Regions from separate parts of the Pseudoalteromonas sp. BSi20429 genome, predicted to be linked through region 2. Evidence: predicted binding sites of a transcription regulator. Region 2 holds the regulator's gene; each other region holds the start of a gene.
The links. Region 2 encodes LexA, which represses DNA repair genes until DNA is damaged. Its sites were predicted from a motif close to TACTGTATNNNNATACAGTA; they were not measured.

Region 1: a site for LexA is predicted at 3,650-3,669, ahead of ruvC (crossover junction endodeoxyribonuclease RuvC). Genes of this name have one in related genera too.
Region 3: a site for LexA is predicted at 4,699-4,718, ahead of P20429_RS08420 (LexA family transcriptional regulator). Genes of this name have one in related genera too.

Annotation. Positions count from the first base shown of each region.
Region 1 covers NZ_BADV01000011.1:38,780-47,125, forward strand. Annotated here, with positions in the region: gene P20429_RS17335 (arylesterase) at 1-382, opposite strand, end outside; gene P20429_RS17330 (ABC transporter ATP-binding protein) at 383-1,096, shown strand; gene P20429_RS17325 (ABC transporter permease) at 1,086-3,587, shown strand; gene ruvC (crossover junction endodeoxyribonuclease RuvC) at 3,718-4,242, shown strand; gene ruvA (Holliday junction branch migration protein RuvA) at 4,245-4,862, shown strand; gene ruvB (Holliday junction branch migration DNA helicase RuvB) at 4,870-5,877, shown strand; gene tolQ (protein TolQ) at 7,017-7,721, shown strand; gene tolR (protein TolR) at 7,708-8,136, shown strand; gene tolA (cell envelope integrity protein TolA) at 8,141-8,346, shown strand, end outside.
Region 2 covers NZ_BADV01000071.1:8,683-17,028, forward strand. Annotated here, with positions in the region: gene P20429_RS06065 (hypothetical protein) at 1-138, opposite strand, end outside; gene P20429_RS19755 (S41 family peptidase) at 138-1,352, opposite strand; gene P20429_RS20895 (hypothetical protein) at 1,336-1,743, opposite strand; gene P20429_RS06060 (endonuclease) at 1,843-2,496, opposite strand; gene P20429_RS06055 (DnaJ C-terminal domain-containing protein) at 2,728-3,696, shown strand; gene P20429_RS06050 (chaperone modulator CbpM) at 3,696-4,016, shown strand; gene P20429_RS06045 (membrane protein) at 4,092-4,817, opposite strand; gene P20429_RS06040 (hypothetical protein) at 5,131-5,511, shown strand; gene P20429_RS06035 (PaaI family thioesterase) at 5,512-5,952, opposite strand; gene lexA (transcriptional repressor LexA) at 6,120-6,737, shown strand; gene coxB (cytochrome c oxidase subunit II) at 7,221-8,346, shown strand, end outside.
Region 3 covers NZ_BADV01000055.1:638-8,983, reverse strand. Annotated here, with positions in the region: gene P20429_RS08390 (hypothetical protein) at 1-264, shown strand, start outside; gene P20429_RS08395 (hypothetical protein) at 834-1,727, opposite strand; gene P20429_RS08400 (hypothetical protein) at 1,821-2,411, opposite strand; gene P20429_RS08405 (AHH domain-containing protein) at 2,411-3,019, opposite strand; gene P20429_RS08410 (endonuclease) at 3,121-3,855, opposite strand; gene P20429_RS08415 (hypothetical protein) at 3,991-4,386, opposite strand; gene P20429_RS08420 (LexA family transcriptional regulator) at 4,731-5,147, shown strand; gene P20429_RS19585 (Y-family DNA polymerase) at 5,132-6,391, shown strand; gene P20429_RS19580 (hypothetical protein) at 6,583-6,855, opposite strand; gene P20429_RS20125 (GTP-binding protein) at 7,085-8,329, opposite strand.

The DNA.
Region 1 (8,346 bases), on a different contig from region 2:
TCATCGCATTAGCTGCTTGGCTTTTTTGAATAAGAGACGTTAAGTTAGTTTGCATTTTTTTGACTGGAAAACCACGTAAACCGTCGTTAGCACCTAGCTCAATAAGTACATGAGTGGGTTCGTATTGCTCAAGCAGTGCATCTAAACGGCGTAGGGCTCCACCAGATGTTTCGCCACTAATACTGGCGTTGATAAGTTCAATGTCGGCTTGTTCGTCATCGTATTTATCTTGTAATAATTTTACCCAGCCTTCTTCTTGTTGAAGTCCGTAGGCTGCGCTTAAACTGTCACCGAGTATTAAAATCGTGTTGTCGGCTGCTGCGCTCAGCGGTTTGATAACTAAAAATAAAATGAATACTAAACGAAGGATTGAATGAGTCATATGTCAGCGCTTTCTCAATTAAATATAATTCAGGTTAATGGTTTGTCTAAAGTAGTCTCTACCTTTGAAGGCGAGCTGCCCATCCTCAGCGACATCAGCTTTAATGTCAAGCATGGCGAGTCTGTTGCTATTGTTGGCACGTCGGGCTCTGGTAAATCAACGTTACTCAGTTTATTAGCAGGGCTGGATACCGCAAGCAGCGGCGAAATATTTTTAGATGGCGAGCCATTACACAATTTAGATGAAGAAGAGCGTGCTGCACTGCGCGCGGCTAAAATTGGATTTGTGTTTCAATCGTTCATGTTAGTACAAAGCTTAACTGCACTAGAAAACGTTATGCTGCCAGCAGAACTTGCTGGCGAAAGTGATGCAAAAGAGCAAGCAATTGTTTTGCTTGAAAAAGTAGGCTTGAGCCATCGAATTGATCATTACCCGTCGCAACTCTCTGGCGGTGAACAGCAACGTGTTGCTATTGCGCGAGCATTTATTGGTACGCCTAAAATATTGTTTGCTGATGAGCCTTCGGCTAATTTAGACAGCAAAAACGGTAAAATGATTGAATCCTTATTATTTGATTTAAACACGCAACACGGCACCACGCTTATTTTGGTTACTCACGATGAAGGGCTTGCACAAAAATGTGAGCACATTATTCAAATAGAAGCGGGTTTACTGGTAAAAAGCCAAGTAGAGGACGTTGCTAATGTGGGTTAAGTTAGCGCTTAAGTTATTTTCGCGAGAATTTCGCCGTGGTGAGCTAACAGTTATAAGCGCAGCTATCGCCCTTGCTGTTTTAACCGTGCTTACACTGTCTATGGTTACTGAGCGAATAGGGCAAAGTATTGCGCAAAAAAGCAGTGCTTTTATTGCAGCAGACCGTGTACTTGCAAGCGATCATGTTCTCGACACTGCTTTTATTACTAAAGCACAGAGCCAAAATTTAAAAACGGCGCAAATGGTGTACTTCGACACTATGTTGTTTGCCGATGATGAAATGCAGTTTAGCTCAGTAAAAGCGGCATCTAATGCGTACCCGTTAAAAGGGCAGTTAAAAGTTAAAGATACCTTAACCGGTGAAACTAAGGTTGCTAATAGCGGACCAACGCCTGGTAATGTGTGGCTAAGTGAATCAGTATTTTACAGTTTAAACATTGATATAGGCGCGCAAGTAGAGCTTGGCGCTGCATTATTTAATGTTTCAAAAGTTATTGTAGAAGAGCCCGATGCGCCATTTAATGTATTTTCGAGTAGCCGCCGCGTGCTTATTAATATTGACGATGTGGCAAAAACCGAAGTTGTGCAGCCAGGTAGTCGTGTTTATTATCGCCAACTTTATGCAGGTAATGAGGCCGATATAAATAGCTTTTACGAGTGGCTTAAACCACAAATGAAAGAAAACCAACAATGGTACGGCGTTAAAGACCGTCAATCACCTATTTCAAATAGTTTAAACCGTGCAGAGAGCTTTTTATTACTTGCCGGCCTATTAGGTATTATTTTAGCCGCAGTGGCTATAGCCGTTTCAGCAAAACGTTATTGTGAACGCCAATACGATCCAGTAGCGATGATGAAAACGCTAGGCGGTAGCCGTTCAATGATCCGCAAAATATACATGCTCCATTTATTGCTTGTATGTGCAATGGCGGTAAGTATTGGGCTGTTAATTGGTTATGGCTTGCAAGAAATAGCAACAAGTTACTTATCGAAAAGTATGGGCACAGAGCTACCTTTAGGTGGCTTTAAACCTTGGCTGGTGGCTATAAGCACTGGCGTAATTTGTGCCGTTATGTTTTCTATTAAACCGTTATTTGATTTATTTGATATTCCACCGCTTAGAGTGCTGCGCCGTAACTTAGGTGACAAGTTGGCAGTAAGTCGTGTGCATTTAGGCATGAGTGCGCTAACTGTGTTTTTATTAATGTGGTTATTTAGTAACAACATAAAAATAACGCTTATTTTGTTTGCCTCAACGCTTGCGCTAATTGGTGTGTTGTTTTTGATATCTAAATTAATATTTGGTGGCGGTCGAAAATTAGGGCTTAAGCCAGGTAACAGTTGGTCGCTTGCAATTGCATCTATTCAAAAGCGTGCAAATGTGAACGCGGTACAGTTAATTAGTTTTTCATTAGCGATTAAATTACTGCTGTTTTTAGTGGTACTTAAAAACGACATGATATCTGATTGGCAGTCGCAACTTCCAAGCGACGCGCCTAATGCGTTTTTAGTTAATATTACGCAAAATGAGCTTGAGCCAATTAATGAGTATTTAGCACAAAAAGATATTCAGGTATCAGAGTTTTATCCCACTATTCGTGGACGCGTAAATGCGGTAAACGGCGAGTTGGTAGCACGTTCTGTATCGCTGCAAGACAACGAGAAAAAAGACGAAGAAGCACGTGCAGGTATTGGCCGCGAGCTAAACCTTACATGGCTTAAAGATGTGCCTGACCAAAATGAAGTAACACAAGGCACGTGGTTTGGTGAAAATGCGATGGCTGAAGCCTCAGTAGAGGAGTCGATGCTTGAGCGTTTAGATGTTGAGATAGGCGATACGCTCACATTTTTAATTGGTTCGCAGTCGTTCGATGCTAAAATCACCAGTGTGCGCAAAGTTAATTGGGCCACGCTTAAACCTAACTTTTTTATTATTTTAAGCCCAGATGTACTTGCAGATTTTCCGGCAACGTATATTTCGTCGGTACGTATAAACCCAGATCAAAAGCGTGATTTTAGCCAGTTATTGCGTACTTACCCTACTATTACAGCGATTGATATTGATAACTTTGTTAAGCAAATACAAACAACTATTTCGCAAGTATCACTCGCCATTGGCTTTGTACTTGCAATTGTTGTGCTGTGTGGCGCGCTTGTACTTATATCGCAAGTGCAAGCTAGTTTAGGTGAGCGTATGCAAGAAATTGTCATACTGCGAACGCTTGGCGCTAAAAGCCGATTAATTAAAAACGCGACCTTGTACGAGTTTTTATTACTCGGCGGTTTAGCTGGCTTAGTTGCTGCATTTTTTAGTGATATAGCGCTTTTAATTGTGCAGCAACAAATGTTTGATTTAGCAGGTAAGTTACACCCGCATATATGGATTATTGGTCCGGTAGCTGGCGGTGTATTTGTGGCTGGATTAGGCTATTTAATGATTGCACGAACACTTAAACAAAATACCCAAGGATTAGTGCGTGCCCTAGGGTAAGCTTAAACTAACATGCTCCTTCAAATGCCCGCCTAACACGTGGGCATTTTTGTTTTTCTTTGCACTGGTAATTTATACAGTGCTCTGGCATTATTAGCGTAATTTAAAAATAATAACAATGGAGTGCTGTTTGGCCATTATTTTAGGGATCGATCCTGGTTCACGTTTGACCGGATATGGCGTTGTTGCCCACCAAGGTTCTAAATTTACATACTTAGGCAGTGGTTGTATTAAGTTAGCCGATCATCCTTTTCCGGTTAGGCTTAAAATGATCTATCAAGGCATTACACAGCTTATTGAGCAGTTTTCGCCAGAAACCTTTGCCATTGAAAAAGTATTTATGGCGCATAACCCCGATTCTGCTTTAAAGCTTGGCCAAGCTAGAGGCGCTGCTATTGTAGGTGCTGCAATGGCCGACTTGCCCGTATTTGAATATTCAGCTAGGCAAATTAAGCAAGCAGTAGTAGGTAACGGTGGCGCTGATAAAACTCAAGTGCAACACATGGTAAAAAATATTTTAAAACTACCAGGTACGCCACAGGCCGATGCAGCTGATGCACTCGCTATTGCGATTTGCCACGCTCACTCAGAACAAAATTTAATTAAACTAGCGGGTAGCGCAAGCAAAACCGTTAGAGGACGTTTAAGGAAATAACTATGATAGGCCGCTTAAATGGTATTTTAGTCGAAAAACAGCCACCAGAAATATTACTCGAAGTAAGTGGTGTCGGTTACGAAGTACAAATGCCAATGACCTGTTTTTACGATTTACCAAAAATTGGTGAAAACGCGATTGTTTACACCCACTTTGTAGTGCGTGAAGATGCTCAGTTATTATTTGGTTTTAATAATAAAGTAGAACGCGCTTTGTTTAGAGAGCTATTAAAAGCAAACGGCGTTGGGCCAAAACTTGGCTTAGCTATTTTATCGGGCATGTCGGCAAAGCAATTTGTAAGCTGTGTAAATAACGAAGACTCAACGTCGCTAGTTAAATTACCCGGTGTAGGTAAAAAAACAGCCGAGCGTTTAGTACTCGAAATGAAAGACAGATTAAAAGATTGGGGTAATGATTTATTTACGCCATTTAGCGACAGTGCAGTAATAGAGCCAATGAGCGATGCGACAATAGCTAATAACGCAGCCGATGATGCCGTATCGGCACTGCTTGCATTAGGTTATAAATTGCCACAAGCTCAAAAAGCAGTAAAATCGATAAGCAAACCCGATATGTCTACTGAGGTTCTTATTAGAGAATCTTTAAAATCAATGTTGTGAGTAACCCATGATTGAAGCGGATCGCTTAATTGATGCGACTGAAAAAACAAATGAAGACTCTATAGATCGTGCAATAAGACCAAAACTTTTAGCCGACTACAGAGGCCAGCCTCATGTTAAGCAGCAAATGGAAATTTTTATTGAAGCTGCCCGAACCCGTGGTGAAGCGCTCGATCATTTATTAATATTTGGCCCACCAGGGCTTGGTAAAACCACGCTTGCAAATATTGTAGCCAACGAATTACACGTAAGTATTAAAACAACATCCGGCCCTGTACTTGAAAAAGCAGGCGATTTAGCTGCGTTACTTACTAATTTAGAAGAAGGCGATGTACTGTTTATTGATGAAATACACAGGCTAAGCCCGCAAGTTGAAGAAATACTGTATCCAGCAATGGAAGACTACCAGCTTGATATAATGATTGGTGAAGGCCCAGCTGCGCGTTCTATTAAATTAGACTTACCTGCATTTACACTTATTGGTGCCACTACGCGAGCAGGCTCGCTAACATCGCCACTGCGTGACCGTTTTGGTATTGTGCAGCGATTAGAGTTTTATTCTGTAGAAGATTTGTCGCACATAGTAGGGCGCTCTGCACATTATCTTGGTTTAGAAATGTGTGACGACGGCGCAACCGAAATTGCACAACGTTCACGTGGTACACCACGTATTGCAAACCGTTTATTACGGCGTGTACGCGATTACACACAGGTAAAATCTGACGGCACAGTAAACGCCGAAGTAGCTAAGCAAGCGCTTGATATGATTGATGTAGATAAAAGTGGTTTTGATTATATGGATCGCAAATATTTACTCGCAATAATTGAAAAATTCATGGGCGGCCCAGTAGGACTCGACAATGTAGCTGCAGCTATTGGTGAAGAGCGTGAAACAATAGAAGATGTAATAGAGCCGTTTTTAATTCAGCAAGGGTTTATTCAGCGTACTCCGCGTGGGCGAATAGTGTCTGACAGTGCATACCATCACTTTGGTTTACTTCCTAAAAAAGACTAGCCTCATACATATTACTTGCTGTGGTTTATTGCGCAGCAGGTAATTGACTCAGTATCCCTTTCTTTCAAATATTTATACGGCTGGTATTTTACCCAAAACCTCAGCACACTGTTGCAAATGTTATTTCAAAATACTTATACGCTTTATAGTTAACTGTTAATTCACAGGGCGTTAAGACTCGCGAAGCTATCCTGCGTACCATTCAAACTAGTAACCGAATTACTTATTGTAAAATAGGTAGGGCAATTATTAGTTTATAAATAATACCAATCTGCTTATATATGGGGTCTACTTAACGTTAAGAAAATTACGCTAGAACTAGGCAAAAGTTTTTGTATCTAGTTGTTCTAAATAAAAAATTTTTAACGACGTTATAGTGCAATTTAATTCGTTAAATTGATCAAAGATTTATGCAGGTTGGTATAAAACATGTAGCGCACTAAATTGTAGGCAAAAAAAAGCCCGCAAAAAATGCGGGCAAACAACAAGTTGAAGGAAGTAATCCAGGGAACTACGTTTTACTGAATTTGGTTTTATCCAGAAAGAGTAAAACAATGTAATACGATAAAATATCCTATTACTAAGAACTTGGCTTAATGAAACTATCTCATTCGGTGCGCTAGTTCGGTATGGGAGAATAATACGTAAGATCACCTTTTTATTCAAACTAGAAAATTTGTATTTTCAGATTAGAAAAACTAATTCGGTGAATTTTATTGTTGTTTGAATCTTGCGCGTTAATTAATCGTTAAATTTATAAGTTGATGAAATTTCTAGCTTAAGTAATTTCTTTTGATGTGGCTCGGTATTAGTTTTACTGTTACGTGAAGGTAAGGCTTATAGGTTTTGAGTGTTTATGCTCTTATTTTGAATAAACGGCGCATTTTATGACGTTTTACTTATATATTTACGCATATTTATAGTTAGCGAGTTTATTTAAAAGATTAAATAAAATACTGAGGCAAAGGGAAATGCCAACTAAAGCTGTTTTTTAACGTTTTTTGTTGCCTATTCATAGCAATACCGTTGTCAGCTTGAAATGGACTAGATACACTAGATGCAACTTTTGACCGTATAAACGGTCATATTTACACAAATTAACCAATTTGCCGTATTTTGAAATTACTTAGGAGTTTAACGTGGGATCAGGGCTTAATTTTTTAGACCTAATTTTAGAAGCAAGCTTGCTTGTTCAGTTAGTGATGTTAGGGCTAGTTGCCATGTCTGTAATGTCGTGGACAATTATATTTCAGCGTAAAAAAGCAATATCAGATGCACTATCAAATGCTAAGAAATTTGAGCAAAAATTTTGGTCTGGTATTGATCTAAGTAAATTGTATAACGAAATATCGTCACGCAGCGGTCAGTCTCAAGGTATTGAAGCCTTATTTACTTCAGGCTTTAAAGAGTTTGCTCGTCATAAAAAGAATACATTTCAAAGTGCGAGTATTGTTATGGAAGGGACGCATCGTTCTATGCGTGTTGCGCTTTCTCGTGAAATTGAAAAAATTGAATCTAGCTTATCGTTTTTAGCAACGGTAGGTTCTATTAGTCCGTACATCGGTTTGTTTGGTACAGTGTGGGGTATTATGAATGCCTTTATTGCACTAGGTGAAGTTAAGCAAGCTACATTACAAATGGTAGCACCCGGTATAGCAGAGGCACTTATTGCGACTGCTATGGGTTTATTCGCGGCAATTCCGGCCGTTATTGCTTATAACCGCTTTTCAAACAGTGTTGAAAAGCTTGAGTCTCACTATATTAACTTTATGGAAGAGTTTGCTAATATTTTACACCGTCAAGCAGCTACACAAATAGAGGCACAAGCGAATGTATCAGCGTAAAAAGCGCCGTCCGGTCGCAGAAATTAATGTAGTACCTTACATTGATGTAATGTTGGTATTACTTATTATATTTATGGCAACAGCACCGCTTATTACACACGGTGTGAAAGTTGATTTACCTAAAATGGAAGAGTCTGATTTAGTTGATACTAAAGATACTCCGCCCATTATTGCTTCAATTGATGCCGAGGGTAAATATTATGTAAGCGTAGGTACTGATCCTGAAGAGCCTATGGAAGCACTTGATGTTGCTGCGGTTATAAAATTACAGTTAATGAAAAACCCTGACGTGCCAGTTATGATTAAAGGCTCGGGTAAGGTGTCGTATCAAGAAGTATTATTACTAATGGATTTTTTGAAAAATGCAGGCGTACCATCAGTAGGATTAATGACTGAATCCTTTGAGGGGAAGTAGCTGTATGAATAGTTCAGTAGTAAAATCGATAGTACTTCATTTAGGAATTGGTGGTTTTTTGTATGCGTCTGCAAACATTCATCCGCCAGCACCTAAAGTAATGGAAGTAACGCTTAATTCGGCTATACCTACGCCAGATAAAGCAGTATCAGCCGTTACAGTTGATCAAAAACAAGTTGAGCAAAAAATTGCTGAACTTCAAAAGAAAGA
Region 2 (8,346 bases):
TTGAATTGCCTGTTGTAGTGTTGTAATAACGCTGGGATTAACGCTCGTTAATATAGCGGGTTTAGCAGGCTCACTATCTACACTTTGGCATCCGCCTAAAGCGAGCAAGGTGGCTAATGGGAGTAATAATTTAGCCATTACCTTTCCTCACCCAGCGTTGGCCAAGTTAAGTCCATATTACGCTGGGTAAATTGTACCGGCATATTTAAAGGAATGAGAGATTCACGAGAGCTTGAAAAATTAGCTGGTTCTGCTTTTGCAGCAGCCGTTCTAACTGGACAACTGCCATTTTCAACATGAAATAATGCGGTGGCTAAAACGGCCTCGTCACTGTCGCCTAACTGATGATCAAAGTCGTCCTCAATTTCACAACCTTGAACATCAGCATCAAATTGTGGAGTAGGGGTTGGTGTAAAACCCGCAGCGTATTCGCCAAATTCTTTGCTATTTACGCCACTAAACTGAATAGTGTAATAGGTTGTTGCGCAGTTATGAGTTGGGGTAAAGCCATAGGGCTTACCGCAGGTTGTGTCGCCAATTAAAATAACTTCTGCGTCTATACCTTTTAAACCATTAATAAAAGCTTCTGATGCCGAACAGGTGCCTGATGTGCTTAATACATAAACCTTTGATAGGTTTAAATCAGGTAGGTTTTCACCTGTGCTAAAAAAAGTAGAGTAATCTATTTCTTCATCAATAAATGGGAAGGGCGAATCAACGGGTTGTTTATCGTTTTGTTGAGTTTGATAATAAAAGCGGTTGTTAACGTTGGCGTTACCGGCAACCATATAAGCCAATTGTGCCGACAGTGCTAATAAACCACCACCGTTATATCTAAAGTCGATTACAAGCTCATCAATACCATCGGTTTTAAACTTATTTACCGCATCAATAAGCCCTTCTTGGGCAATGCTTATATGGCTATTAAATTGCATGTAACCCACGCTTGAACCATTTGCAGTTGTAATCGTTTTAACATTTTGAACAGGTGTTTGTTCAATATTGCCAGCGGTTACATTAAATGTTTTTTCGGCGCCATCGTTACTGCGTACAACAATAGTATGTGAGTCGCCGTTAGTAGGACTAAATAAACCTTCGTTAAGCATATCTACACCCGACTCTGTATTGGTATTAATGCTAACACCGTCAACTGAAAGTACGGTATCACCACGTTGAAAGCCTATTTGGCTTGCCGGCGAATCATCTTCAAGATAAGCAACGCGTAAAATACGATCGGCTGTATCGCCAATAAACGCCCAATTTATACCGTAACCAGAAGTAACGCCCGATTGCGCTTCTTGAAAGTAATCTTCAGTAGGTTCTGAAAAATGAAAGTTATCTTTTTTTTGCACCTGAGTCGGTAAGCTGCTCTGTTTTTAATTGAGCGAAGTAATCGGCTACTGTTGTAAAGCTTTCAGGGTCGTTATCGGCAATCTCATCATACCAAAGGTATGTTTCGTCGCTCCAAGAGCGAAGCCAAAGCTTTTCATAAAGGGCAGAACCCGCTTGATCTGGGTAGGGGTTGTTGTTATTAAAGGGATCGTTACCCGTACGAGGGGTTTCGCAAAAGTTTTTTAAATCGTTAGAGGGCTCAAATACCGCCGCTGTCCATGTTGGGCTGCTACTAACAGGTGTTGTAACTACAGGAGCAGAGTCGATACCGCCTCCGCCGCCACAACCCGTTAAAGCAAAGCCCGAAAGTGCTGCAAAAATGGCAAGCGAGGTTTTATTATTTTTAAACATAGTTAAGGACTTTCTGTAAATAAGTTGTTTAAAATATTACAACACTCGCTCGTTTATTCAACATTTATAACTTTGATTTATGTAAATGAGTGTTAAAGCTTAGAGCTTGCTCGCACTACTTGTATCTGCAAATGCTTGCTTTTTCCACGCATTAAATAACTTTTGCTGTTTATCAGAGATTTTTAAACCGTATGTTTTTTGCATGTAAGCGTAAGTGTCGGCTATACGTTTACGTGCATAGACAGGCGGTTCAACTACACGTTGCTTAAAGTTTACTTTTACTTCGCAACGACCATACTGTGAGGCGTTTTCGCTAAGCATACCAAAACGATAATTAGAGCGATCGGCATTAATTTCGCCAATAGCTGGCGCTAAGTTATTTATATCAGCTTCCATTTTTCTAAATTTAGCACTTACTTTACGGCAGTTTTTACGTCCGCCATCTTGCCAACATTGTAGCTGATGACCAAATTCCCACGCCGGAACAATATGTTCCCACTCAATGCGTAGTGCTCGCACATTTACTTTGCCTGAGCGGGTAAGTGTATTTCGAGGAATGTAACCACAGTTAGAAGGATCAGGAATGAGTTTTTTGCCTTCTTTTTTAATATCACAACCGCAGTAAATACTTTTGGCGTTGTCAGGGAGGGTTTTAATTAAATGTCTTTTAGCCGTTGAAAAACGGGTAAATTGTTCGGCTGATACCGAAACGCACACACAACAAGCCAGTAAGGCCAGAATAAATCGAGTCATATCCATCACAAATGTGAACTACAGGAACAGGCAGTTTAAAGCCTTGAAGATAAAAGATAAAGTTAACTTAAGGCCTGCACTTATATTACTAAAAAGTGTCCGATTAATTTTTTATTCAAAGTTATTTTCACTATTCATTTATTTCTTACTATTTATCGTATTTTAACCACACAAGATTATACGTTAAGGAGTATGCTTAAAGCTTACTCAATATGGGGATTTGGATTGCAAATGAAATTTGTTGATTATTATGCAGTGCTTGGAATATCGCCTGATGCAGACGATAAAGCGGTTAAAGTAGCTTATAAAAAGTTAGCCAGAAAATATCACCCAGATGTAAGCAAAGAGCCTCAAGCAGAAGATAAGTTTAAAGAAATAGCAGAAGCTTACGAAGTCATTCATAACAAAGAAGAACGCACTAAATACGACGAGTTACGTCGTCATCAACAAAATCGTGCTCGTCAACAGCAAGGTAATTATGGTGGTAACAATGCCTCATCGCAAAGTAATTATCAGCAAAGCGATCCTCAAACCGATCAAGAGTTTTCTGATTTTGTTAATTCAATGTTTGGCGGCGCCGGTGGATTCAATCGTTCCGGGCAGAGCAGAAGTAACGCCGCTCGCGCGCAAAAAGGACAAGATGTGGAAATAGAGTTCCCGATTTTTCTTGAAGAGACTTTAGTTGATACCGTTAAGCCTGTTGAGTTTATGTTACCGCAGCGAGATAGTAGTGGTCGTGTCTCTGAAATTAAAAAATCACTTAAAGTGAAAATTCCCGCAGGCTCAGTAAATGGCGAACGAATTCGACTAAAAGGGCAAGGCGGATTAGGGTCAGCGAACGGGCAAAATGGCGACTTGTACTTACAAATTAGTTTAGTGCCCCACCCATTATTTGATGTTGAAGGTCATAACCTAAATATAGTCGTCCCTCTTGCACCATGGGAAGCGGCTCTTGGTACAAAAATAAATTTACCTACGTTGGCAGGCAAAATCCAATTAACTATTCCATCTAATAGTCAGTCTGGTCAACGCTTGCGTATTAAAGGTAAGGGATTAATGAGTAAAAAAGCCAAAGGTGATTTATTTGCTGTGCTTAAAATTGTTAATCCAACATCTGTTGATGATACCAGTAAAAAACTTTGGGAAGAATTAGCCGAAAAAGCTCACTTTGATCCCCGTAATAACTGGAGCAAGCCATAATGCAAATTATCGTGACACAAAAAGATGATTTACTTACTAGCAAAGAGCTATGTTTGAGTAGTGATATTAGCGAAGCAATTTTATATGAGCTAGTTGAGCACAATATTGCGGTTCCAATTGAGGGGAAGCATGTTACGCAGTGGCAATTTACGGTATCTGCAGTGACCTTAGTTAAAAAAGCGGCCCGTATTCAACATGACTTTTCGTTAGATTGGTCGGCAATAGCTTTAGTTTTACAATTGCTGGATGAGCGTGATGAGTTGATTTTCGAAAACGAAATGTTAAAGCGACATTTGAGTCGATTTAAACACTTGGAATAAAATCTGCCCTTGGGTACTTCCTAGGGCTTATTTACTCTTTGGTGAAAGTGCGCTAGTTCTTAAAAACCAATATGACTACTTTGATTTATTCTTACTTTTAATTCGGATAAATCGTTTTAGTCGTATGTTTTGCATAAGTAGTAATATTCCACTTAGGCAAAAAAGTACGCTGGTTGCTGCAAAACTAATAAGCAGCGGATTATTAAAATCCTCTCGCTCATCGTAATCCATAATATGTAACATCCAAAAAAAGTCGAAAATTCGCCATAGTGTGCTGCGAACGGTGACAACTCTGCCGTTATTTTCTGACAAATACAGTGTTGTGTTAAATGTGTCGTCAAATTGTACCTGCCAAACATTGGTTTTATATCCAACTTCTCGCATACCTTGCTTTAGCAGTACAGCGCTTGTCACTTGAGCATCAATAAGTAAGTGTGCTTTAGCATTTGCGGTAATTTGTATTTTAGTTGGCGGCTCAAAAGGCCGGCCTGTTATACCGTTAAAGCTTTGCTGTTCATCTTTATTTATTACTGTAATTATAGGTGTGGTTAAAAAGTTCTCAAAAATTATTTGTGTTGGATTAACCACCTGAGATGCAATATCGTCAAGGGAGGCAACATAATCAGCCTGCGTAAATGGGTTATTAAGAGTACGTGTTGCAAGATGCTCCCCATGAACTTTATCAAGAGGAATAGCGCTCATGACTAAACCGCCTAATAGCCAAGCTAAAATTTGTAATGTGAGCAAATAACCGAGCCATTTATGTAACTTGCGAGCATACTTAAATATTTTTTTATTCATGTTTTAGTCTTATTATTTTTAGAGGCTAGTTTATTACATTAATGGGATTAGTTACTGCGACATTTTGTCGCAGTTTAAACTATAGCTTACTGTAATCATTTAAAAATAAAAAAGATTACACTTAAATTGCTAACATGACTTATTTGTTTAATTGAGCTGAGTGTTTGATATCCAGCTAGCTTTAAACGCTAAAAAATACTTAAAAGCTGCGAAATATCTATATAAAGTGGTTAATAGAGCATAGTTGATTTGGTATAACGGTAAAACTGCGTTAAAGTTTGCAATGAAATTATTAGAGGATAAATACGAAACGATGTCGGAAATTCAATTTTTAAATGTAGATCTTGAGCTTGAATCAAAGCAAGATATTAGTTTGCTAGTGGCAGACTTGAAAAAAGTCGCGACGATTTTACATTATGACAAAGACGAATACCGTCAATTAGCGCGTATTGAAGCAACAGGTGTAGTAAACACGCCTGACAAAGCAATAAACCATATATGTGAGCTTATTGAATCGTGTTCGCGTAACGCGCTAAAGCAATGGTTAAGCTGTTCACGTAGAACGTTTGATATTGGTTTTGAATCAGGCACTTCCCCTAAGTGCTTTAATCAAGCCTTAGATGCAGATACATTACTACGTATATCTGCGATTGGTGCGGGTATGGAAATTACAATTTACCCAATCGAAAAGTAACTACCTTCGCTCTACGACTGCTGCGGTCATTTTTGATACGCAGCACAGCTCATTGCGGCTATTTGTAATTTTTATTTCCCACACTGAACTACGTTTGCCAATATGAAACGCTCTTGCCGTTGCTGTTAAAGTGCCGTTGCGAGATGCTTTTAAATGACTTGCGCTAATTTCCTGCCCCACGCAGTAAAATTTTGTAAAATCGACAACAAAGTTAGCTGCATAGCTGGCAACTGTTTCGGCAAGTACAACGTTAGCACCGCCGTGAACCATTCCCATTGGGTTATGATGCTCAGGAATTGCCGGCATAGTGGCTACTAAGTAATCATCACCAATTTCAGTGACTTCTATTCCCATGGTTTTCATTAATGTTCCTTGGCCATCAATGCCTTGTTCTAACTGCTTGCACAGCTCTAAAGTGATGGGCTGGTACCAAATACTCATAATGACTCCTTTGCTTTTTTAATCATTTATAAACCTAGCTTTAGTTATATCCCTAAAATGTACACAAGTGAAATTACTTTGGCTATTTTAAGGCTTAATTTAAATTTGCGATTTTTATTTAACTGTATATACTCACAGTTAAATGTACTGTATGGAAAACCAGTTGTATGCGACCATTAACGAACCGCCAAGCTCAAATACTCGAACTAATTAAAGTTTTTATTAAAGACACTGGTATGCCTCCTACACGTGCTGAAATAGCGCAAACATTAGGTTTTAAAAGTGCCAATGCTGCTGAAGAACATTTAAAAGCACTTGCTAAAAAAGGCGCAATTAAAATGAAACCAGGTGCAAGCCGTGGTATTCAGTTAATTGAAGAAGAAGAGCCAGAACAATTAGGTTTACCGCTTATAGGGCGTGTTGCTGCTGGTTCACCTATTTTGGCGCAAGAGCACGTTGAAAGTCACTGCAAAATCGATCCATTAATGTTTAAACCGGCTGCAGATTTTTTACTACGCGTTAACGGTATGAGCATGAAAGATATTGGTATTATGGATGGTGATTTACTTGCTGTACATCGTACTCAAACCGCTGAAAACGGGCAAGTTGTTGTTGCCCGCCTAGACGAAGACGTAACTGTAAAACGTCTTGAGAAAGCGGGTCGTAAAGTATTACTTCATGCTGAAAACGACGATTTTGAATCTATTGAAGTAGATCTTGAGAATGAGTCTTTTAATATTGAAGGCTTAGCCGTTGGCGTTATAAGAAACGCTGATTGGATGTGACTTTAAAAATAGCTTTTAAACAAGCAGTTTTATAAATGCGTACTAATTAGTACGCATTTTCTGCTTTAAATTCGCACTAAAAATAGGGCATAAATAGCTCACTGACAATTTAAGCTGTAAACTTTTTTGCACTTATATTTTCCCCCTCCGAATGCGTTAAACCCCTTTGTTTTGCTCATCTTTTGAACTTCCTGTTACCTAGTTGGTTACTGATTTTTTATTAATTACTCAATATCACCTGGTTGTTTTTTATACTAAAACTTGCTTGTTGTTCATTTTTTAGCTAATTATTAATGTGCTGAGCTAATAATAACTCACAGCTTTTTAGTTTTGAGAACACACAATATACACAAACACGTTGTTGGCGCAGCAAAACCAATCAATATTAAATGAGATTGACTAAAAAAATAAAAATAACGAATTGGCGTTTAAGCCGTATGCCTCTTCGCTTTGCATTCGCAATAGCATCAAAGGAGCCGTCACATGGGTAAACTGACCTCTACCTTGTGGCTTATATTATGTGTTTTTTCGCACCCAGTTTTGGCTAACAGCCAATACAATATGCGCAAAGGCGTAACCGATATAAGCAATAATGTATATCAGCTGCACATGACCATATTTATAATATGTTGTGTGATTGGGGTGATAGTGTTCGCAATTATGTTTTGGGCACTTATTCATCACCGTAAATCTAAAGGGGCTGTACCTGCCCAATTTCACGAAAGCACTAAAGTAGAAATACTTTGGACTGCAATCCCGTTTGTTATTTTAATTGCTATGGCAGTACCAGCCACTAAAACTCTAATTGCAATGGAAGATGCCAGCAAAGCTGATCTCACTATTAAAATTACAGGCTCGCAATGGAAATGGCATTATGAATATATGGGTGAAGATGTAGAGTTCTACTCTATTTTATCTACCCCGCAAGATGAAATAGCGAATCTTGCAGATAAAAATCCTAACTACTTACTTGAGGTTGATAAACCTCTCGTACTGCCAATAAATCAAAAAGTACGATTTTTAATGACTTCTGACGATGTTATTCACTCTTGGTGGGTACCTGATTTTGCAGTTAAAAAAGATGCGAATCCCGGCTTTATAAACGAAACATGGACGAACATAAACGAAGAAGGTACTTACCGAGGCCAATGTGCTGAGTTGTGTGGTAAAGATCATGGCTTTATGCCCGTTGTGGTGGTCGCTAAATCTGAGGCTGATTTTAAAACGTGGCTTGCAGATGCAAAGCAAGCTAAACAAAAAGCAGTATTAGCAGATGCCGCATTACTTGATAAAACCCTCCCGAAAGAAGAATTAATGACTTTAGGCGAACAAGTATATATGGCCAATTGTGCTGCATGTCATCAGCCTACTGGCATGGGGTTACCGGGTGTATTTCCTGCACTTAAAGGCAGCCCGATAGTGCTTGGCGATATAAAAGATCACATTGATGTAGTTACCCATGGGCGACCCGGTACGGCAATGCAAGCATTTGCCAAACAGTTATCTATAAAGCAATTAGCAGCGGTTATTACTTATAAACGTAATGCGTGGGGTAATGATACGGGTGATGTTATTCAACCGAGTCAAATACAGGCAGCACTTGATGCCA
Region 3 (8,346 bases), on a different contig from region 2:
TCTAAGTATGATCACGTCATCAAGTCTATGTCTTTATCAAACATACAGTGCGATCCTAATACTATTGCTAAAACAAAAATCATTAGTTCAAAAGACCTAAACCCGTTTTACTTGGAACACTACAGCGAAACACCTGCTGTTATTGACACCGTTCACATGTTAGTTAACGGTATTGATATGGAATTGTCTCGGACAGGGCGTTTACGCTTGCATGATGCGAATTTACAGACTTTCATGCTTATGCTCGACCATTCATTCCAGTAAAGTGAAATAAAGCCGTTAGAAACGTTTTAACGGCTTTATTTCTATCTACCCCATTGCTTCGCTTCACGTTTTGAAAATCATCTTTTAAAACTAATTATATGCTCGTTATCTACAAGCATTACTAATTTTTAGTCAAAATCCGCACGAAATTGTGCAAGGAAAATTTGAAGCTAACGCGGTTTGGGGCAGAAACGAGTTTGGACTTCCCAGCTTTCACTAAACACCGGCTTATAATCTTAAAGTACAAAGCGGAAGTAAACTTCCGATTTGTAAGCCTATATTGCTATATTTCAGAAGCAAACTTCCGTTTTTAGGGCTTCAAAGGTAGTTATCGGAAATATACTTCTGTTTTTTGATAGCGTTAACCTTGTAGTGGTCAATATAATTTGGCCACAGTTTTAGAATCTTGATATCTAACCTCAGATTCATTTGGCGCTAAACCACTTTAAAGTGTAGTTCTTAGGTGTGAATGACTATAATTCGCTCCAAGTTGAACTTCGTCAATGTGCCAAGCAGACTGTTAGATTTAATTGAGCCCTATTTATCGAATCGACAGAGCAGGCAAAAGCTTATTTTGTTAGTAAATTTGGAGCTATAAAAACACCATTAGCTGTTGGGTCTTCGCAAAGCATTTCTATATTAAGACCTAATACTTTCTTCAGCCTTCTGAACCATTCAATGTCGTCATTAGTTGGAGTGCTTCCACCAGAAACGATTATTAATTTATCCGAATCTTTTTTCGCTGCTGGATGTAATTTGTAGCGTAGAAGTTGACCTATAGCCTGCTCAATATTTTCTCTCGCAGAGCTTGTATATTTTAACTCCGCAATGATGCTGCAATCATCATGCGTGTATGTAACGTCTCTTCGAAAAGGACCATCACTATCTTGGCATTTAGCGTCAATATCGTGTTCTGCTTTTAGCCAGTTGACGAACCTTCTTTCCATCGCCGCTTCGTTTAACAAAATGTTTTTAAAAATAACGGCTTTCCGTTGAATACTCTGCACTTCCTCTTTATTGTCATAGGGAAAAGTATAGCTCTTAGGTTTTGTAAAATCAGTAAAGTTAAATTTATTTAAAATAAGATCTGTAACATGTTGTAACTTGATGAGGGATTCATCTTGAAAATCACTAGTGATGTCTAGGCTTTTGCCCTTTAGCTTGAATGCTAGGTAGCTCCCATGCACCCTCTCTAACTCTTCTACAAAGCGAGTAATGTGATCAATAGTTTCTAAAGGAACAAACCTAAGTCTTATATTAGGCTGAGTTTGAGGAGTAATTGAAATTCTGCCTGGTTTATTGTTTGAACCTAATACAATCTTTACAGGCGACTCTTTTCTCCAACTTACAGGCTTGCCCGAATAGTATTTTAAAAGATGGTGTAATACGCTTTGAGATGCATCTATGTGACTTTCATTTTCCTTAAACCACCTGCTAGCCTTCTCGGTTGTTGAATCCTTCATTAAGTGTCCCTTGTTATTAATTCATTTGATTATAGTGGTATAGATACATTAACTCTGAAGCATCGAGTCACGATTAATCTTTAGACACTGACATTATACTGTTTCTATTTCATGGAAGTACAACCCTTTTATCCCATGCTCTTGAACGATGCTATATAAGCTATTTGTAGCGTCTGTAGTAAAGTATCGAAGCCCAGCTTCTCGTACCCTAAATAATTCAGGATTTTCAATCGCACTCTTCTCAAATACCATCCTTTTGAACTTTCTAATTCTACTCGGTTTGCCATTTTTGATATTTCGGATGGATTGCTCTTCACTAAGGGCTTTATCAAACCCTACAAGATTAAATGCAAACCACTTCTCACCTTCTAAATTGCATTCAAGCAGCTCAACGTTTTTACTAAAACCGTTTAAGAATAAAGGTGAATATTTGGGGGACACTACAATTGTTGAGGCACCCAAACCGGCTATATCAGGTTTTTTTAAGTTTTGGTGAGCAGAACTAGGCTCTATCAACCAATCAACGCCCAACTCTCTCCAATTGTCTTTCATGCTTACACCATCGAACATTAACAACTGGCCCTCGGTCAATTGAATAGTTTGTTCGAACCCCGTTTCATTAAGTAAGAGAAACTCATCAGGCTCGACACTGACACTGTATACTTTATTAAATTTGTTTGGCATTAAGTATTACCTTGAGTCAATAATGTAGTAATTGGAAATGTACCATCGGCAAGTTCTTCACCTATCTCTTTCAACGTTTCGATAATACCTTGTCGGCCTAGGCCCTCTGCTATCGTTTCATTAAGTAAGAACTCAATATTAAAGTAATATTTGCCTGTATGAATTTTTGAATGTGGATAAGCATCTGGGAGGATGTCCATTGGAACATGCTTTTGAAACCGAGGTAAGTAGACACCATTTGCTTCATGATCAATATCGATACCGAACGCCGCTAACCTCAGCCTTGAACGGGCAGCGCGCATATCATTCCAAGACACTATGTGATGAGCCGCTGTATTCTTAGGTTTATTTCCGTGCCCAGCCTTCGCCATATTTGCGGCTAGCTTTTGAGCATGCTTTTTCATATGCTCCCAACGTACATGGCGTGAATAGATTAAGTCATCAGCTGAGATAAAGCCTCGCTTATACTTAACCGAATCTATTATCTCTCCACGGTAATGTATAGAAAATGCATGGGCCTGGGCTTTAGCTAAACCACGGTCGCCGGTTACGAGAAATAAATCGTTTTCAATATCTTGAATAGTTACTTCATGTATTTCTTGACGCATAAAAATTCTTTTTAAATGTTGTTTCTAATATAGATATTTATAGATATATGTACAAGCTTGAAAGCTTTTTTTAGAGCATACAGCCACTACAGACAACATAGTTATAGACCTATACTCTCACAGCGGCTTTTAACTACATCATTTTGATTCTTTTGTAGCTTGGAAATCTTCTCAGCTCTAGTACATTCCCAAGCATCTACAGGATACATTCTATCCCACGCATTCATTAGTTGGCGTTGTGCTTTACTCATGCTGTATCGTTTATAGGTATTCTCCATATACAGATAAGTACGCGCAATTTGACCTCTAGCCATTTCAGGTGGCTCGGCTTTACTGTCGTCAATTTTCATAGCACAACGTCCAAAATCGCTTTGAGCCGCAGGAAGCATAGTAAAGTTATGATTGCTTCTCAGAGCATTCACAGCCCCAATAGCCGGATAAAGGTTGAACATATCAGCTTGCATGAAACGGTATTCCGTATTTACTTTCTCTGCACATCTTCGACCTTTAAATGACTTCCCCTTACTATTTACACATTGCTTATGCCCATCTCGCCATTCGCTAAAAGTACGACCAAAGTTTTCTGCCGGAACGACATGTTCCCATTCAATTTTTTTTGCTCGTTTGACGTACTTTGTTGTCGAAAAGCCCTCCGGCGCGGTTACTTTTTTACTAGCGTCAAATGTCGCACCACAATAAAGTGTAACGCGGTGATTGTTATAAACTTGTTTTTCTAGAAGTCGTTTAGCTTTGCTAAATGAGTCGATTTCTTGATTTGCTGAAGAGGTAGCAGAGAAAATAAGTGTTGCTAACAGTGAAATTGTGGATGCTTTCATTATGATTCTTGGTACCTATTTCAGTTTAAATATGTCACATATAATAAATGAGTTAATAAGCTAGTTTTCATTTGTGGTGACTGACAATTTTAATTGTAGAACTAAGATATTATGCTTTAAAATTCAATAGGAAAGCTACTTCCCAGTCCATGTATTGTCATTTTGATACTGTCCAGAGCAAGCGCTGTTATATGCAAATTGGCCCGTAGACTTATCTCGACAGCGCCAGACTAAGTTGTAGTTACCATCATAAAACTGGTCCCACGCATAACCAGAAGAATAGTTATTTGACCCGCCAGCTCCTGCTGCAGCAACAGCTAAAACAACGACACCTACCGCAACGACAGCAGCAACAACGCCTTGAGCGATTTCTTTTCTGTCTTGTGCAGCTAATATCTCACATTTGTACTGAGTGAGTGTTCTATATTTAACTTCTCTGTTAAGCGCGTAGATATAGTTCGCTTCATCAGTATTTTCGGCGGTGTAACTTTTAGCGAGGATATCTTTATCATTAAGGTAATTTCGACACACTTGAGCATCTGTTAATTCAGAGTCACCGGCAATGATGGCGTGTCTAGAGGCTGAACAGCCAGTAATAAAGCTAAGTATCAGAAAAGATACAATAGTGTTTTTAAATAAAGTCATCAGTAAATTATTCCATAATTAAAATAAGCTTTGAGTAAGCTCATAATTCCCTAGTGAAATTTTAACAAACCGATGGTAATTTTACTAATTGTTATTAAAGGGGTTTTTAACCTTTAAGTCTAAAACATGCTTATACCAGCTTTAATTAAACTATCGTCTTCACAAAAAGAACCTTGGCATAATTTGAACCTTAAATTACACTGTATATATAAACAGTGTTTGAGGTATGTATGTTCGTTATTCCAATTTTTATAGAAGCAGGCATTACCGGCTTTGAATCTCCTGCCGCAGAATATGTAGAGCTCGGTATTTCAATCGATGAACTAATCATTAAACACCCGAATGCTACTTTCATTGGTATAGCTTCTGGGCAATCCATGCAAGAAGTAGGAATATTCGATGGTGACTTATTAGTCATTGATAGAGCTGAGGATGTAAGTACCGGCGATATTATTGTTGCTAGTTATAACGGTTCGTTTGTTTGTAAAATCATAGATAAATCGAAACGCTTACTTATCTCTGCCTCTAAAGATTATAAGTCTGTTTATATTTCTAATGATGATGACTTTAAGCTCGAAGGCGTCGTTACTGCGAGCATCCGCCTACACAGAAATAAAGCTGAAGTGAATCGATGTTTGCCCTCGTAGATGCAGTGGCATTTTATGCCAGTGCGGAGAAGGTATTTGACCCATCCATTCGCTTTAAACCCGTTGTTGTTCTGACAAATAACGATGGGTGTATTTGCGCCATATGCCCTATCGCAAGAAAGTTGAACATCCCCAAATTTCAGCCTTACTTCAAGATTAAAAACTATTTAGAACAACACCATGTCGTGGTTCGCTCTTCTAATTATGAACTTTACGCTGATTTAAGTGAAAGAATGATGACTGTCATTAATCGTTTTTGTGATGACCATTATGTTTATAGTATTGATGAATCGTTTTTACGTTTTACTGGTTTTTCTAAAATCATTAATGACTGGGCTGACTACGGACACACAATACGACGAGCTGTATGGCGCGAGACAGGATTGCCTGTTGGTGTGGGCTTTGGCATTACGCCTACTTTAGCTAAAGCAGCCAACCATGCGGCAAAAAAACTCTCTGGTTATAACGGGGTTGCTGTTATTAATGATGATATCTCACGCCAAGAAGTGCTAATGCGTATGGATGTTACCGATGTCTGGGGTATTGGCTCTCGACTCGGTAGAAAACTTAAGGTCATGGGGATTAAAAGTGCATGGGATTTAGCAAACCAGAACCCTAAAGCAATGCGACGCATGTTTAGCGTTGTTGTTGAGAGGACCGTAAGTGAGCTTAACGGCATCGCTTGTTTAAGTTGGGATGAAGTAAAACAGAATAAAAAAGAAATCTACTCAACGAGAAGTTTCGGGGAAAGAGTAAGTGATTTAAATACATTAAAATCAGCCCTCGTAACACACGCAGCAATTGTAGGTCGTAAACTTAGGAAACAACAATCATTAGCAAAACGACTCGTTATATTCGCTGCAAGCTCGCCACACGAAGACGTGTATTATAAGAAATCGTTGCTCTATGACTTTCCTATACCTACATCAGATACCAGTGTTATTGCCAATGCTGTTTCAGATGTTATTGATGATATTTTTAAGGCTAACACGCGCTTTTATCGCTGCGGTATTGGCGCAATAGAATTAGAAAGTGAGTTATTTCAACAAGCGGATATGTTTTCTGTGAGTAAAGATAAACCAGAAGTAATGGCGTGCTTGGATGAAATAAATAAGCGTTATGGGGTTGGAACTTTATCTTTAGGAAGTGAAAAACTCACAAAATCATGGAACATGAAAAGGGCTTTTTTATCGCCACATTACACGACTCGTTGGACAGATATACCCATAATTAAATGCGATTAATTGACTCCCCTGCTTTCAATAGTTTAATTTTTGTGCTTTTTAATCTTTTATTTTATCTTGAGAGATTAATTGGGTTTTAATTTGAGCCTGAATTTTAGAGTTACCGTATTGAAGTGCGTAGGAAATTTATAATGAAATTTTAATGAGCTTCGAATACTTGATGTAAACAGAAGCTCAAACCATATTTGATATTATTTTACCAAGCTCCATTCACGTTTGCCGCACTTTGGACAATCGTACCTCTCAGATACCCATTTTGTTATCTGATCAGAAAATGCTAGCATCGCAACGCCCCCAGCCACTATTGCTATACAGATAGCAAGAGCAAAACCAGTACCAGCAAAAAGGTAAGCAATCCAAGCGTAACCTCCGAATCCAACCATACCTCCACCTAAAATTTTTAAGAAAAACTCTTTATTTGCTTCTTCTTCGAAATTACAACATTTACATTTAATTTTTGGCATTTTTCAAACCTTTATATTTATAGAATTAAACTTATTATTAGAAATGTATTTTTTGATAAATAAATATGATCACAGAAACTCCCCAGCCTAAACTAATTAAGATGTTATTCTCTAAATTAGTTATCCAATTCAAGACGACTACTACAGTGGTAAGCTAAATGTTGCCACGGAATAAAGTACGCTCATCAAACGAGTCTGTGTATAGTCAAATTTATCTTAATAAAAATCTTTATAAATCGGTTGGTGGAGGGGTAAAGTTGCCACCGTCAACATCCTTTTCAGCATCTTCAATAGCTTTCTTAATCCAGTTATAAACTGATAAGCACCCAAATGTTTTATTTTGTAAACGAGTATCAGGGTCAAAAGAGGTATTTATCATTGGATATCCTTTCAAACGCGATTTTGCTGCTTCTTCAAGTTCCAAGAAATCGGCTTGACTCCTAGCTAAATCTATCTTGTTTAAACATATTAAAATAGGCTTATTGAAAGTCTCAATTTTCTTCAAAATATCCATATCTACCTTAGATATGCCTCGATTAATATCAACAACCATAACAAAAACATCTGTGTGATGAAGAAGGTCATCAGTATACTTATTTACATGGCTTCGATAATCGTTAAATCCTGGATAATTTACTAGAACAGCATTACCTTTTTCATTTAGGAAGTAACTTAAAGCAGTTTCAGTAGATCCTGCTATGGGATTAATGTCAGTATCTAATCCGAAAACAGCTTTAACTAAAGAGTCTTTTCCAGAAGAGCCATCTCCTACTACACCTATAGTTATCTTATTAACTAAAATACTCCGTAAAAGAGCAATATGTATTACAGCTGGAACCGTTTTCCTATAAGCAGGCCCAGCAAGATCAATCGCTAACCAAAGGCCTGTAGCGATCCAACCTATAGGTCCTAGTAAGGTACCAACTGTTCGTGTAATCGCAGCATTAGTCGCGAAGCTGAGACCAGCTCCAAGCAAAGCTTTTGAAACCATATTAGCTACAATTACAGATATTTGATAAATATAAAAACCTCCATATTGGGACAGAAAACCTTGCAAAAAAGCTGTAGTAATAGGACCCGCAGGGATATTTCTCTCATTCAAACCAATTGATCGGAATATAGCTCTTTTTTCTTCATCAGTCATACGCTCAAGGGCGTCTTCAAACATTTTTAGAAGAATGATACTCTCATTTTTTTCTACTGAATTTCTTTCCAAAACATTAGCTTTTAGTTTCTTGCCAACATCAAATACCACTTCGCTATATCGAACCCCTTTGCCTACACGAAAGAGAGTTGCAAAATCATTGCTTCCGAGCTTTCGAATAGTTCTAGCTATCGACTCTGACGTCTGACGCTCTTCACCTGCGCTATAATCTAAGACTCCTTCATCAAGCTTCAAATATTTCAGCAGTGGCTTCACATCATCTTTATTAACCAAGCTACGTTGTACTACATCTGTCAATGAAAAATTCATTACATACTTCCTATTGA